2 regions of the Agrococcus sp. SGAir0287 genome follow, and region 2 is predicted to be linked to the other one. Evidence: predicted binding sites of a transcription regulator. Region 2 holds the regulator's gene; the other holds the start of a gene.
What was found. Region 2 encodes HspR, which represses chaperone genes until heat shock. Its sites were predicted from a motif close to AAGTTGAGTCNNNNNGACTCAACTT; they were not measured.
Positions count from the first base shown of each region.

Region 1 (7,575 bases), 450 kb from region 2:
CGTCGAGATCGCCCACAACGTGCGGACGCCGGACGAGGTCGCCGCGGTGCTCGCCGAGGCGGATGCGGCGGGTGGCACGGTCGTGCGTCCGGCGGCGCAGGCCGAGTGGGGCGGCATCACGGGAGCGTTCGCCGATCCCGAGGGCTACGTGTGGGAGGTCGCGCACAACCCCGACTGGCCCATCGCGGCCGACGGATCGATCACGATCTGAGGGCCGCTGCGGGGAGGCGTCAGCGTCGCGTGCGCGCCTCGATCGCGTCGAGCCCCTCCTGCGTGACCTCGACGACGACGTCGTCCCAGCGGTGGTCGCGCTCCACGACCTTCGCCACGAACGGGCACACCGGCATCACCCGCATGCCGTCGGCGCGGGTGGCGTCGAGCGCCGCCACGACGAGCACCTTCCCGAGGCCCTGGCCCGCGTACGCGTCGTCGACGACGGTGTGGAAGAAGACGCGCGCGCCCGACGCCTCCACGAAGTAGGCCCGCCCCGCGACGACGCCGGCGTCGTCGAGGATCTCGAATCGGTCGCGGGCCTCGCCCATGCGTACGGTGCTCATGCGCTCGACACTGCCAGTCGTGCGCGCGTGGCGCATCCCCGGCCTGCGAGGATCGAGGCATGCCGATCGAGCCCGACGTGAAGGACTGGACCTGGGTGCTCGAGCGGCCGTGCGCCGAATGCGGGTTCGCGCCGGACGTGCCGGACGCCGAGCTGCCTGGCCGCATCCGTGCGGCCGTCGGCACGCTCCACCGCGCGCTGCACGACGACGACGCGCGCGAGCGGCCGGACGAGGCCACGTGGTCGAAGCTCGAGTACGCCGCGCATGCGCGCGACGTGTGCCGCATCATGCGCGAGCGGCTCGACGCGATGCTCGCCCAGGACGACCCGGTGTTCGCGAACTGGGATCAGGATGCGACGGCCGTGGAGGAGGCGTACGGCGAGCAGCGCCCGCCGCGCGTGGCCATCGAGCTCGACGTCGCCGGCGCCGAGCTCGCCGAGGCCTACGCATCCGTGCCCGCGGACGCGTGGGAGCGGCCGGGTCGCCGCTCGAACGGCTCCCGCTTCACGGTGCGCTCGCTCGGCGTCTACGCGCTGCACGACCTCGAGCATCACGCCTGGGACGTCACCAAGGGCTGACGCGCGGGGCGTCGGTGCTCGGCGTCGTGGTCGACGCTCAGGTCTCGTGACGCGTGCTCGCTGCGCTCGCGCGCTCCTCGACCAGCTGTGGGGTGACGTCGCGCCTGCCGGCCGCATCAGCCTCGCCCCGCCCACTCCCTCGCGAGCGCCTCGCATCCCGTCGGGTACAGCGGGCGGTCGAGGCCGTCGAGCGGCCGCCAGCCGACGGGGCTGCCCTCGTCGAGCACGTGCAGTCGCGCGTCGAGCGGGATGGCGTCGATCGCGCGCGAGCGCACGGCGAAGACGTGGACGATCTCGTGGCCGGGCTCGCCCTCGTAGACGAAGCGGTTGTCGACGATGCCCAGCGGCACCGCCTCCTCGATCGTCACGTCGAGCTCCTCGAAGAGCTCGCGCCGCAGCGCCTGCTCGGGCGTCTCGCCCACCTCGATCCCGCCGCCGATGGCGCGATGGAACCGCTCGCCCTTCGTGCGGTCGACGCCGTCGAGCACGAGCACGTGGCCGTCGCGAACGGGCAGCGCGACGGCGATGGCGCGAGTGGAGGTCACCGCTCGAGCGTAGGGTGACCCGTCGTGGCCGCCGTGCCTGGCACATCCCGACGCCGCGCATCGCAGGCGATCCCGGGAGCCGAGGGGAATGCTCCCTCCGCTCGCCGGATCGCCTGCGAGACGCAAGACCGTCGGCGAGATCGTCGGGCGGTCCGCCGTGGGCGAACGACCCCCGGGAATGCCGTCGACCACCCCGGTGCTGACTTGAGCGTAGGTCGCTCACATCCGTATCCTTGAGCGAACCAGACGCAAGTTTCATTGGAGGCAGGATGCCCGCGTTCACCGGTCCCAGCGGATCGTTCGACGACTTCCTCGCTCGACTGCTGCAGGCGCAGGGCGCCGGCCGTCAGATCGACGTCTCGCGGCTGCTCACCCGACGCGCCGCATCGATTCTCGCGAGCGCCGTCGAGCGCGCCCGCGAGCACGGACACCAGGATGTCGACGCCCTGCACCTGCTGCAGGCGACGGTCGCCCACCCGCAGGTCGCCGAGGCGATCCGCGCCTCCGGCGCCGACGTCGGCGCCATCGAGCGCGCCGCCGAGGAGCGGCTGCCCGCCGAGACCGAGGCCACCGACGCGCCGCAGGTCCTCACGGCGAGCGCGCAGCGCGTGCTGCGCGACGCCTACCAGGTCGCCCGCGCGAACGGCGCGAGCTACATCGACCCCGAGCACCTGCTCTTCGCCCTGCTGCTCGCGCAGGACACCGTCGCCGGCCGCATCCTCGACGCCAACGGCGTGACCCAGGAGTCGCTCGGTCGCGCGATGGCGGAGGCGCAGCGTGCGCAGGCGGAGGGTCGCGAGCCGCGCACGGCATCGAGCGCGAACCCCGAGTCGACGACGCCGACGCTCGACGAGTTCGGCATCGACCTCACGGCGCGAGCCGAGGCAGGCGAGATCGACCCCGTCATCGGGCGCAGCGACGAGATCGCGCAGACGATCGAGATCCTCGCTCGTCGCACGAAGAACAACCCCGTCCTCATCGGCGAGGCCGGCGTCGGCAAGACCGCGATCGTCGAGGGCCTCGCCCAGGCGATCGTCGCCGGCGACGTGCCGCCGCAGCTCGAGGGCAAGCGCGTCATCGCGCTCGACATGACCGCCATGGTCGCGGGCACCCGCTACCGCGGCGACTTCGAGGAGCGCATCGGCAAGGCCATGGACGAGATCGCGGCGAACCGCGACGGCCTCGTCGTCTTCATCGACGAGCTGCACACGATCCTCGGAGCCGGTGGCGGCGAGGGCGGCATGGACGCGGCGAACATCCTGAAGCCGCGGCTCGCGCGCGGCGACCTGCACATGATCGGCGCGACGACGCTCGCGGAGTACCGCCGCATCGAGAAGGATGCGGCGCTCACCCGCCGCTTCCAGTCCGTGCACGTCGCCGAGCCGTCCGTCGAGGACGCCGTGGCGATCCTGCAGGGCATCCGCTCGGCCTACGAGGAGCACCACGCCGTGCGCTACACCGATGAGGCGCTGCGCGCCGCCGTCGACCTGTCGCACCGCTACGTCACCGACCGCTTCCTGCCCGACAAGGCGATCGACCTCGTCGACCAGGCCGGCGCGCGCCTGCGCCTGCGGCTCGGCCGTGCGATCGACGTCACCGCGCTGCAGGCGGAGCTCGCGACGCTCGAGGCCGACAAGAACGGCGCGATCGCGCGCGAGGACTACGAGGAGGCGTCGCGCATCCGCGACCGCATCCAGGCCGTGCAGGCGGAGCTCGCCGGCGAGACGCCGATCGCCCGCACGACCCAGGCCGTCGTCGACGCCCCGCAGATCGCCGAGGTCGTGAGCCGCGCGACGGGCATCCCCGCGTCGTCGCTCGGCGACGACGACCGGCAGCGCCTCGCCCGGCTCGGCGACGAGCTGCACGAGCGCGTCGTCGGGCAGGACGACGCCGTCGAGGCCGTCGCCCGCGCCATCCGTCGCTCGCGCTCGGGGCTCGGCGACGAATCGCGCCCGATCGGATCGTTCCTCTTCCTCGGCCCGACCGGCGTCGGCAAGACCGAGCTCGCGAAGACCCTCGCCGCGTCCCTCTTCGGCGACGAGTCCGCGATGGTGCGCTTCGACATGTCGGAGTTCGGCGAGCGCCACACGGTCTCGCGGCTCATCGGCGCCCCTCCCGGCTACGTCGGCTACGACGAGGCCGGCCAGCTCACCGAGCGCATCCGCCGCCGCCCGTACTCGGTCGTGCTGCTCGACGAGATCGAGAAGGCGCACCCCGACGTGCTCACGCTCCTCCTGCAGGTGCTCGAGGACGGTCGCCTCACCGACGGCCAGGGCCGCACGGTCGACTTCCGCAACGCGGTCGTCATCATGACCTCCAACCTCGGCTCCGAGACGCTCGCGAGCAGGTCGGGCGCCATGGGCTTCGTCGCGCACGGCGGCTCGGGCTTCTCGGAGGAGGAGCTGCGCGCCCGCGTCATGGGTCGCCTGCGCGAGGCGATGCGCCCCGAGCTCATCAACCGCATCGACGACATCGTGCTGTTCCGCGCCCTGGAGCGGGAGCAGCTGCAGACGATCGTGCGGATGCTGCTCGCGCAGACGTCGGCGCGGCTCGCCCGCCAGGGCATCCGCACCGACGTGGACGACGCCGCCGTGGCGTGGCTCGCCGAGCACGGGTACGAGCCCGAGCTCGGTGCGCGTCCGCTGCGCCGCCTCATCCAGCGCGAGGTCGACGACCGCATCGCCGACCTGCTCGTCGCGGGAGCGGTCGCCGACGGCGGAGCCGTGGCGGTGACCGTGGAGGCGGATGCGCTGGCCGCGGCCGTCGCCGAGCCCGGGCACGTCGAGGATGCGAGGATCGCAGCATGACCGACGCGACCACGCCCGACGCAGCCACGACGGAGCAGATCACGATGTTCGGCGCCGAGTGGTGCCGCGACTGCCGCCGCACGAAGGCGCAGCTCAACGGGCTCGGCGTGCCCTATCGGTACGTCGACCTCGAGGCGGAGCCCGACGCCGTCGAGGTGGCGCGCGACATCTCGGGCCGCACGCAGATCCCGGTCGTCGTCTACCCGGACGCGACGCATCACGTGGAGCCCTCGAACGCGGACGTCGAGGCGAAGCTGCGCGAGCTCGGGATCGTCTGAGCCGCCGGGTCCGCATCCAGCCGCGCGTGCGAGGGTGAACGCATGCGCAGGACACGACGAGGGGCAGCCGCAGGGCTGCCCCTCGTCGCGTGCGCGGCGATGCTCGTGGCCGTGACGAGCGGCTGCGCCGACGACGGTGCGGGCGTCGGCGGCGACGTCGACCTGCTCGGCGGGGGCGACTCGGCGGGTGCGTGGCCGACGTCGGTGCCGAGGCCCGACCTGCCGCTCGTCGAGGAGACCGATCTCATCATCGCCTTCACGGCCGTCTACGAGCTGCGCGGCGGCACGATCGACGACTACGTCGCGGCGCTGGAGGCCGACGGCTTCGCGGAGGCGGGCGCGTCGACGTACGCGGACGGCGAGCACGTCGTCCTCCTCGAGGTCGAGGGCGACCGCCTCTACGTCACGATCACCGAGGCCTGAGGGCTCGAGCCCCGCGCCGACGCGCGCCTGCGCCGCAGCGATCCGGTCTCAGCCCGGCTGCTGCGCCGACCAGTCGGCGGGCTGTCCCGCGTGGTGCATCTGCTGCGGCTGCATCGTGGGCTGCGGGGCGGGCTGCGGCATCGCCGGCCACGGCACCGCGACCTGCACGGGCTCGCCTGCGCGCTGGACGCCGAACGGATGCGACGGACCGTACGGCGGCTGCGCGCCGTACGCCATCGCCATCGCATGCATCTGCGCAGCGACGTCCGGCGGCACGAGCGCGAGCGACCCCGGCTGCTCGTAGCGCAGCCCGTCGGCGCGCGCGGGCAGGAAGCCGAGCGCGTAGATCCAGGCGCCGCTCGTGGGCCACTGCAGCAGGCACAGCCACCCCGTCCACCCCACGTCGTGCAGGCGCCGCACGATGAGCGCGAGCGTCGGCACGATCGTCGCGAGAGAGACGAGCGCCATGAAGGCGAGCGATGCGAGCAGCAGGATGATCCACGTCATCATGCCCGAGAGCGCGTCGGCGGGATCCGACGTGATCGTGAGCGCGCTCGACACGCTGTACCCGATGGCCGAGACGACGTACGGCGCCGCGGACACGAGCCCGAGGATCGCCGTGATCAGCACGCCCCACCACAGCTCGCTCTGGCTCGCACGCCCGCGGAAGGTGGCGTACTTGCGGAAGAACCTGCCGACGCCCTGGCGGAAGGTCGCGCCGTACTGCGGCTGATCGAGCGGTGCGGGCGCTGCCGGGAGGTCAGGCGTCGTCATGCGACCATCCTCGCTCGGCGAGGCTGAGCGCCAGCCTCAGCGGCCGCGGAACGTCGGGGTGCGCTTCTGCTGGAAGGCGGCGAAGCCCTCGCGGTAGTCGTCGGAGCGCGCGAGCCGCGCCTGCGCGCGCGTCTCGTGCGACATCGAGCGCCACAGCCCGAGTCGTTCGTCGCGCAGCTCGCGCACGAGCTCCTTCGAGGCTCGGAAGGCGAGGGTCGCGCCCTGCGCGGCGTGCGCGGCCGCGGCCCGCGTCGCGCCCAGCACCTCGTCGTCCGGCAGCGCTTGCGAGAAGAGGCCGGCCGTGACGGCCTCCGCACCCGTCATGAGTCGACCGGAGTAGATGAGGTCGAGCGTGCGGTGCGTGCCGAGCCGCTCGACGAACAGCGCGTGGCCACCGGAGTCGAGGGTGGCGCCGAGGTTCGCGAACGGGCTGCCGATCCGCGCCGACTCGGCGACGTAGACGACGTCGGTCGCGACGAGCAGCCCGAGCCCCACGCCGAGGCACGCGCCGTGGGCGGCGGCGAACGTCGGGGCGGGGAAGGCGCTCAGGTGCTCGAGCAGCGGCTGGACGCGGTGACCGAGGAAGCCCGTGACGTCGTCGGTCGCGGGGTCGACGCTCGAGATGTCGCGGCCGGCGCAGAACGACGGGCCCTCGCCGCGCAGGACGAGCGCGCGCACGTCGGCCGACTCGGCATCGGCGATCGCCATCGCCAGATCCTGCAGCGCGCCCTCGTCGAGCGCGTTGCGCCGCTCGGGGGCGTCGAGGGTGATCTCGGCCACTTCGTGCTCGATGGTGAGGTCGATCATGCTGCTCCTTCGCGCGATGCAGCCATCCTCTCGCGGGCGGCGCCTCGGATGCGACGAGGGCCCGGACGCGGGTGCGTCCGGGCCCTCGTGACGGGTTCGGGGCTACTGCTGGCCGAAGCTCGGCGGCTGCTGACCCTGCTGCGGCGGCTGCTGCTGACCCGGCTGCTGCCCCCAGGGCTGCTGCTGCGCCGACGACGGGGGCACCGGCGGGTACGACTGCTGCGGCTGCTGACCGTAGCCGCCCTGCTGCGGCTGGCCATAGCCCTGCTGCGGCTGCCCGTAGCCGGACTGCTGGCCGTAGGCCTGCTGGGGCTGGCCGTAGCCGGCACCCGCATCCTTCGTCGGCAGCGCGCACATGATGAGCCAGACGATGCCGAGGCCCACGAGGGAGAGGAGCAGGAGCAGGGGCGAGAAGCCCGCATCGCGAAGACGGCGCGCGCCGGCGGCAAGGGTCATGATCGCGATCGGGATCGTGACGATCGCGAGGAGGATGCTGACGATGACCGTCGCGATCGGCACGGGCGGCGCCGCGTACGGGTCGACGGCGACGGACGACGAGTACGACGCGACGAGCGCCGCCGACTCCACGCCAGCGACGATGCCGACGATGATGCCGAGGATCACGGACACGATGGCGAGCGCGAGGTAGCCCCACCAGAACTCGCCGCGCGAGGCGCGGCCCGAGAACGTGAAGATGCCCTTCACGTAGCGCTTGACGGCCGGCATGAAGCCGATGCCGTAGACGGGGGTGCCGATCGGCACGTCGACGTTCGCAGTGCTCATGGCACGATCCTCCCGCGCGGTCG
Region 1 is NZ_CP027942.1:2,919,125-2,926,699, reverse strand. It holds gene C1N71_RS13950 (VOC family protein) at 1-211, shown strand, start outside; gene C1N71_RS13945 (GNAT family N-acetyltransferase) at 231-557, opposite strand; gene C1N71_RS13940 (DinB family protein) at 617-1,135, shown strand; gene C1N71_RS13935 (NUDIX domain-containing protein) at 1,252-1,680, opposite strand; gene C1N71_RS13930 (ATP-dependent Clp protease ATP-binding subunit) at 1,950-4,487, shown strand; gene C1N71_RS13925 (glutaredoxin family protein) at 4,484-4,765, shown strand; gene C1N71_RS13920 (hypothetical protein) at 4,808-5,188, shown strand; gene C1N71_RS13915 (DUF805 domain-containing protein) at 5,237-5,962, opposite strand; gene C1N71_RS13910 (enoyl-CoA hydratase/isomerase family protein) at 5,999-6,769, opposite strand; gene C1N71_RS13905 (DUF805 domain-containing protein) at 6,872-7,552, opposite strand.
Region 1: the regulator HspR is predicted to act here: its motif matches at 1,911-1,935, upstream of C1N71_RS13930 (ATP-dependent Clp protease ATP-binding subunit).

Region 2 (7,575 bases):
TCGGCATCGACCTCGGCACCACCAACTCCGTCGTCGCCTTCCTCGACGCCGGTCAGCCCACCGTCATCGCCAACGCGGAGGGCTTCCGCACGACCCCGTCGGTCGTCGCCTTCGCGAAGGACGGCGAGACGCTCGTCGGCGAGCCGGCCAAGCGCCAGGCCGTCACGAACGTCGACCGCACCATCGCATCCGTCAAGCGCCACATGGGCACCGACTGGACGACGGCGATCGACGACAAGCGCTACACGCCGCAGGAGATCTCGGCGCGCATCCTCGGCAAGCTGAAGCGCGACGCCGAGACCTACCTCGGTGAGCCCGTCACCGACGCCGTCATCACGGTGCCGGCGTACTTCAACGACGCCGAGCGCCAGGCGACGAAGGAGGCCGGCGAGGTCGCGGGCCTCAACGTCCTCCGCATCATCAACGAGCCGACGGCAGCCGCGCTCGCCTACGGCCTCGACAAGGGCAAGGAGGACGAGCTCATCCTCGTCTTCGACCTCGGTGGCGGCACGTTCGACGTCTCGCTGCTCGAGGTGGGCAAGGACGACGACTTCTCGACGATCCAGGTGCGCGCGACCGCCGGCGACAACCGCCTCGGTGGCGACGACTGGGACGAGCGCGTCGTCGAGTGGCTCACGAAGAAGTTCAAGGAGTCGACGGGCGTCGACGTCTCGAACGACAAGATCGCGAGGCAGCGCCTCAAGGAGGCCGCGGAGCAGGCGAAGAAGGAGCTGTCGTCGTCGACGTCGACGAGCATCCAGCTGCCGTACCTCTCGCTCACCGAGAACGGCCCGGCGAACCTCGACGAGACGCTCACGCGCGCGCAGTTCGAGCAGATGACCTCCGACCTCCTCGAGCGCACGAAGAAGCCCTTCGAGGACGTCATCCGCGAGGCGGGCGTCACGGTCGGCGACATCGCGCACGTCGTGCTCGTCGGCGGCTCGACCCGCATGCCGGCCGTCTCGGAGCTCGTCAAGCAGCTCACGGGCGGCAAGGAGCCTAACAAGGGCGTGAACCCCGACGAGGTCGTCGCGGTGGGCGCCGCCCTGCAGGCCGGCGTGCTGCGCGGCGAGCGCAAGGACGTGCTGCTCATCGACGTCACGCCCCTGTCGCTCGGCATCGAGACCAAGGGCGGCATGATGACGAAGCTCATCGAGCGCAACACCGCCATCCCGACGAAGCGCTCGGAGACGTTCACGACGGCCGAGGACAACCAGCCGTCGGTCGCCATCCAGGTCTTCCAGGGCGAGCGCGACTTCACGCGCGACAACAAGGCGCTCGGCACGTTCGAGCTCACGGGCATCGCGCCCGCGCCGCGCGGCATCCCGCAGGTCGAGGTCACCTTCGACATCGACGCCAACGGCATCGTGCACGTGTCCGCGAAGGACAAGGGCACCGGCAAGGAGCAGTCGATGACGATCACCGGCGGCTCGAGCCTGTCGAAGGAGGACATCGAGCGCATGGTGAAGGACGCGGAGGAGAACGCCGCGGCCGACAAGGCGCGCCGCGAGGCCGCCGAGACGCGCAACAACGCCGAGCAGCTCGTCTACTCGGTCGAGAAGCTCCTCGCCGACAACGCCGAGCAGCTGCCGGAGGACGTGAAGACCTCGGTGCAGGCCGACGTCGACGCGCTGAAGACGGCGCTCGCGGGCGACGACGACGACGCGGTGAAGGCCGCGTTCGACACCCTGAACGCGTCGCAGCAGAAGCTCGGCGAGGCGCTCTACCAGCAGCAGGCGCAGGCCCCCACGGGCGACGCCGGCGCAGGCGAGCAGCCGCAGGGCGAGCAGGCCTCGGCGAACGACGACGACGTGGTCGACGCCGAGATCGTCGACGACGAGGACGAGAAGAAGTAGGACGATGACCGACGACACGCAGGACGAGGGCCCCGTCTTCCGCGACAAGCGGCGGATCGACCCCGAGACCGGCGAGGCGCGCCAGAGCCCCGCGGACGCCCAGGCGGCTGCGGAGCGCGCGGCGGCCGGCGAGCCCCAGGGCGCGTCGGAGCAGGGAGCCTCGGATGCGGGTGCCCAGGCGCCCGCATCCGCCCCCGGTCCCGACGACCTGAGCGCCGAGGACCGCGCGCTGCTCGACGGCGAGGCCAAGCGCCTCGCCGAGGAGGCTGCGAGCGTCGAGGCGCGGATCGCGGCGGCCGAGGACGAGGTGCGCAGGCTGCAGGCCGAGTACGTCAACTACCGCAACCGTGTCGAGCGCGAGCGGGCGGCGGACAAGGTCTCGACGACGGCATCCGTGCTGTCGGCGCTGCTGCCCGCGCTCGACGACCTCGACCGCGCCGAGCAGCACGGCGACCTCGAGGGCTCGCCGCTCGCGATCGTCGCGCAGAAGCTGCGCGGCGCGATCGACGGGCTCGGGCTCGAGCCCGTCGGTGCGGTGGGCGAGCCCTTCGACACGGCCGTGCACGAGGCGATCGCGCAGCTGCCGAACCCCGAGGTGACCGAGATGGTGGTCGCCGACGTCGTGCAGCGCGGCTATCGCATGGGGGAGCGCCTCGTGCGCGCCGCCAAGGTCGCCGTGTTCGTGCCCGCGAGCGAGTAGGGGTCGCATGGCGAGCAATGACTGGTTCGACAAGGACTTCTACGCGGTCCTGGGCGTCGCGAAGGACGTCTCGGCGGCCGACCTGAAGAAGCAGTACCGCAAGCTCGCGCGGCAGTTCCACCCCGACTCGAACCCGGGCGACGCGAAGGCGGAGGCGCGCTTCAAGGAGATCTCCGAGGCGTTCTCGGTGCTCTCCGACCCGAAGCAGCGCGAGGAGTACGACGCCGTGCGCGCCATGGCGGGCGGGCGTCCGCGCTTCGCGCCCGGCGCGCAGGGCGGCTTCGAGGACGTCTTCGGCGGCATGTTCGGCCAGGGCGGCGGCCCGCGCGTGCAGTACCAGCAGAGCGACTTCGAGGACATCCTCGGCGGCATGTTCGGCGGCGGCGGCTTCGGCCAGCGCGCCCCGCAGCGCGGCCGCGACGTCACCGCGAACGCGCAGCTCGACTTCCTCTCGGCCGTGCAGGGCGACACGCTCAAGCTCACGGTCGGCGGCAGGTCGATGACGGTGAAGATCCCCGCCGGCGTGCACGACGGCCAGAAGATCCGCCTCGCCGGCAAGGGTCAGCCGTCGATGACGAACGGGCAGCCGGGCGACCTCATCGTCACGGTGCAGGTGCGACCCCATCCCGTCTTCCGCATGGATGGGCGCGACATCCGCGTCGACGTGCCGGTGACGTTCGGCGAGGCTGCGCTCGGCGCGACGATCGAGGTGCCGACGCTCGGCGGCGGCACCGTGCGCCTCAAGGTGGCGCCCGGCACGCCGTCGGGTCGCGTGCTGCGGGTCAAGGGCAAGGGCGTGCCGTCGAAGCAGGGCCCCGGCGACCTGCTCGCGACCGTGCAGGTCGCGGTGCCCTCGCACCTGAGCGCGAAGCAGCGCGAGGCCCTCGAGGCGTTCGTGGCGGCGTCCGGCGACGAGTCGCCGCGCGACGACCTGCTGGCGAAGGCGAGGTGACGGTGGGACGCATCCCGGAGGACCTCGACGAGTCGAGCCCGATCTTCTCGATCGCGGCCGCGGCGGAGCTCGCCGGGATGCATCCGCAGACCCTCCGCCAGTACGACCGCATCGGTCTCGTGCAGCCGCAGCGCACCGCCGGCAACACCCGGCGCTACTCGATGCGCGACGTCGGCCAGCTGCGGCAGGTGCAGCTGCTGTCGCAGGAGGGCGTCTCGCTCGAGGGCATCCGCCGCATCCTCGAGCTCTCGAACGAGGTGCGCGGGCTGCGCGCGCGCGTGCGCGAGCTCGAGGCGACGCTCGCCGACCAGGTCATGGATCGGCGTGGGCGCGTCTTCGCCGCCGGGGCGGAGGGCGTCACGACGCTGCGCTCGGGCGCCCGCCCCGCGAAGCGAAACCAGGTCGTCGTCTGGCGGCCCATGCATCGCGGCTGAGCCCTGGCTGGGGGTCGCTCCCCGGGACCGCTCGGTGAGGTGCGAGCAGAGCGAGCCTCGAGGCGAGCCGCGCTGGTGCGCTCTGCAGCCCCGGTCGCTGCCCGGGACCGCTCGGTGAGGTGCGCGCGGAGCGAGCCTCGAGGCGAGTCGCGCTGGTGCGCTCTGCAGCCTCGGTCGCTCCGGGGGACCGCTCGGTGAGGTGCGAGCGGAGCGAGCCTCGAGGCGAGCCGCGCAGGTGCGCATCTGCAGCCCCGGTCGCTCCGGGGGACCGCTCGGTGAGGTGCGAGCGCAGCGAGCCTCGAAGCGAGCCCGCGCAGGTGCGCTCTGCAGCCCGGTCGCTCCGGGGGACCGCTCGGTGAGGTGCGAGCGCAGCGAGCCTCGAAGCGAGCCGCGCAGGTGCGCATCCGGACCGGCTCCGTCGGTGCATGATGGGGCCGTGAGCGACACCACCGCGACCTCGCCGAGCGAGCCGACCCGCCCGACCACGCCGGCGCTGGACGCCCCGGCCGCCGCGGTGCCGGCCCGGCCCGCGTCGCCCGCGGCGAAGGCCGTGCGGACGCCCACCGAGGCGGCGACGCCGGCCGCGCCGCTCACGCCGGAGCGTCGCGCCCAACGCGGCGCGATCGTCGCCGGCGCCATCGCGCTGCCGCTCGTCACGGCAGGCCTCGCGCTGCTCGCGGTGCCGCTCGCGATCTGGCAGCTCGCGACGATCGTGAAGACGATCGTCGTCGTCATCGCCAACGCCGTCGCGGGCACGAGCGCCGCCTCCGACGCCAACGCGACCCTCGCATCCATCGATCCGGACGCCATGTCGGGCCTCACGATCGCGCTCGCGATCGTCGGTGCCGTGCTCGTCGTGGCCGGAGCGCTCGTGAGCGTGCTCGTGCTGCGAGCGCACGGCGTCCATCGACCCGCGATGGCGACGACGATCGCGATGCCGATGGGCGTCGTCGTCGCGTCGATCGTCGCCGCCACGATCGGCGCGGTCGGCGGCCTGCTGTTCGGCACGAGCGACAGCCTGAGCCAGGTGCTCGGCAACGCCGCCATCGCCATCGCGCTCACGGCGATCGGCTCCGGCGCCGCGACGGTCGCGACCGGCGCCCTCGTGTGGCTGTGGATGGTGCGCATCGTGCGCGAGCGCACCGAGCCCGCCGCGGACTGACCCTCCGCCGATCGCGGCTCGCAACGAGCCGGGCCGCGCATCCACGGGCCGTCGAGCGACGGTCCACGATCGTCCCAGCGAGGCCGAGTAGCGTCGCCGACGTGTCATCGCTCGAGGCCCCGCCGCCGCCAGGCAGCGACACCCCCGTGCCCGCGGACGTCGCCGCGACGCCGCGCCGACGTCGCGCCAAGGCCTCGGCGCCCGACGGGCTCGTGCCGAAGACGGCGCTCGAGCAGCGCGCCGAGCGCCGGGCGCGCGAGCGCGCGGCGCGGACGCTGCCGCCACCGCTCGCGAACCCCATGGCGAACGCGGTGCCGCCCGCGGTCGCCGCGCAGCTCGCCTGGCAGGCGCAGCAGGCGTCCCTCGTCGGCGGAGCGGGTGCGTACGCGCCGCAGGCGGCGCCCGCGACGCACGGGCAGGCGGCGATCCCCGGACCGGTCGCTGCCCTCGCCCAGCCGACGCCGTACGGCGTGGCCGGCCCGAACGGGCCGCGGGCGTCCGCCATGCCGGGCCCGTACGCCATGCCGACGCCCTACGCCATGCCGGGCCTCTCCCCCCAGCCGACGCCCTACGGCATGCCTGGCCCGTACGCCCAACCGACGCCGTACGGCATGCCTGGCCCGTACGCCCAACCGCCGACGCCGTACGGCATGCCCGGCTCCTCCGGGCAGCAGCAGCCGTACGGCCCGCCCTTCGCGCCCCCGCCCATGCCGATGCCGCCGGTGCTGCTCGCCCCGCCGAAGCGCCGGTTCACGCGCCGGCAGACGCGCGCGGCGCTGCTCGGCTCGCTCGTGGGCCAGCTGCTCCTCGCGGCAGCGACGCACCTCCTCGTCACCGCCGCCTTCGTGCTGTTCCTGTGGGGCACGCTGTCGGAGGGCGGCACCGACGGGATGGATGCGCTCGAGGCCGACAGCCTCACCGACGTCGTGGCGTTCTGGGCGGATCCTGCGCGCATCCCGATCACGATCGTCATCCTCCTGCTCATCGCCGGCGTCGTCGGCGGGATCGGCTGCGTCGTCACGGTGCTCTGGCAACGCGCCGCCGGGATCGTCGGCATCAAGCGGTCCATCGCGCTCGCCTACGTCACGACGACCGCGATCGGCGGCTTCGTGGGCATGGCCGTCTGGCCGATCCTGCTCGTCGGCGGGCTGTTCTTCGCGGCCGCCGGCTACGGCACCTTCTCGCTCGGCGCGGCATGGGGCTACCTCTTCACGTGCCTCGCGACGTCCATCGCGCTCACGGGCTCCCTCGGGATGCTGTTCGGCTGGGTGTACCTGCTCGCGTTCCGGCCCAGACCGACGTGGGAGCAGCTCGACGCCGAGCGACGTCAGGCCGAGCTCGACGCCGAGCGGCGCGCCGCCGAGGCGGATGCCGCCGAGCTCTCCCGGGTCGACTGACGTGGCCGCACGCGTGCCGCGCTCGGCGCGCGTCCGCCCCGCACCCATGCCGCCGCACGTGCGGCGTGCGGCGCGCGATGCCGGCGGCTGGGGGCTCACGCTCGCCTCGATGGGCGCGACGATCGTCGTCGCGCTCTCGGCGGTCGCGACGCTGGTCGCGATCGCGAGGTGGCTGCTCGTCGAGCTCGTCGCGGGCTCGGAGGGGGTCGAGGATGCCGTCGACGCGTGGCTGCAGCGCATCGATCCGACCCCGTGGATCATCATGGTCGTCGTCGCGCTACTCGTCGCGGCGGGGCTCGTCGCGCTCGGCGCGACGGCGAGCATCCGCATCCTGCGCCGCGCGGGGGTGCCGCGTGCGCGCGAGATCACCTGGTGGTGCTGCGGCGTCGGCACCCTCGTGCAGGGTGCGCTCACGATCGCATCGAGCGGCGTGACCGCGCTCCTCGGTCTCGTGACGGGCGGCCTCGGCGTCCCGATCGTCGTCGGCGCCTGGCTCGCGACGTCGCTCGCGCTGTCGGCGCTGATCGGCTACCTCGCGGGCCCGCGCCTCTGGGTCGCGCGCGTGCGGCACGAGGCGGAGCGCGCCGCGGCCGGGCGCGGCTGACCACTCAGCGCGCGTGCCGCTCGAGGGCGCGCCGGATCGCGCGCGGCCGCATGGGGCGGCATCCCGCATCCGTCAGGGCGCGGAGGATCGCCGGCTCGCGGCGCGCGAGCAGCAGCCCGCGGCGCACGAGGAAGCCCGGGCTCTTGCGCCGCTCGCGCAGGTCGCGCAGGAGGCGGAACGCCATGGTCGCGCCGCGCGATCGACGCACGGCGATCGCGTCGAGCAGCAGCCCGCGCTCGCGCGCGGGCGTCACGACCTCGCTGGCGAAGATGCCCTCGGCGACGAACGTGCGCGCCGGTCCGAGCTCGAGCGTGCGCCACCCGACGCGGTCGCTCAGCGCGATGTCGTAGTCGGGCACCTTCGTGACGCCGGTGGTGGCGAGCTCCTCGATCGCGGCGAGCGCATCGGGCAGATGCCACGAGCCCGGGTGGTCCCAGTCGACCTCGCCCGAGGCGAGCCGCGGCAGCTCG
Region 2 is NZ_CP027942.1:288,457-296,031, forward strand. It holds gene dnaK (molecular chaperone DnaK) at 1-1,856, shown strand, start outside; gene C1N71_RS01340 (nucleotide exchange factor GrpE) at 1,861-2,556, shown strand; gene C1N71_RS01345 (DnaJ C-terminal domain-containing protein) at 2,564-3,508, shown strand; gene C1N71_RS01350 (heat shock protein transcriptional repressor HspR) at 3,586-3,942, shown strand; gene C1N71_RS14840 (hypothetical protein) at 4,379-5,104, shown strand; gene C1N71_RS01360 (hypothetical protein) at 5,206-6,501, shown strand; gene C1N71_RS01365 (hypothetical protein) at 6,503-7,105, shown strand; gene C1N71_RS01370 (ATP-binding protein) at 7,110-7,575, opposite strand, start outside.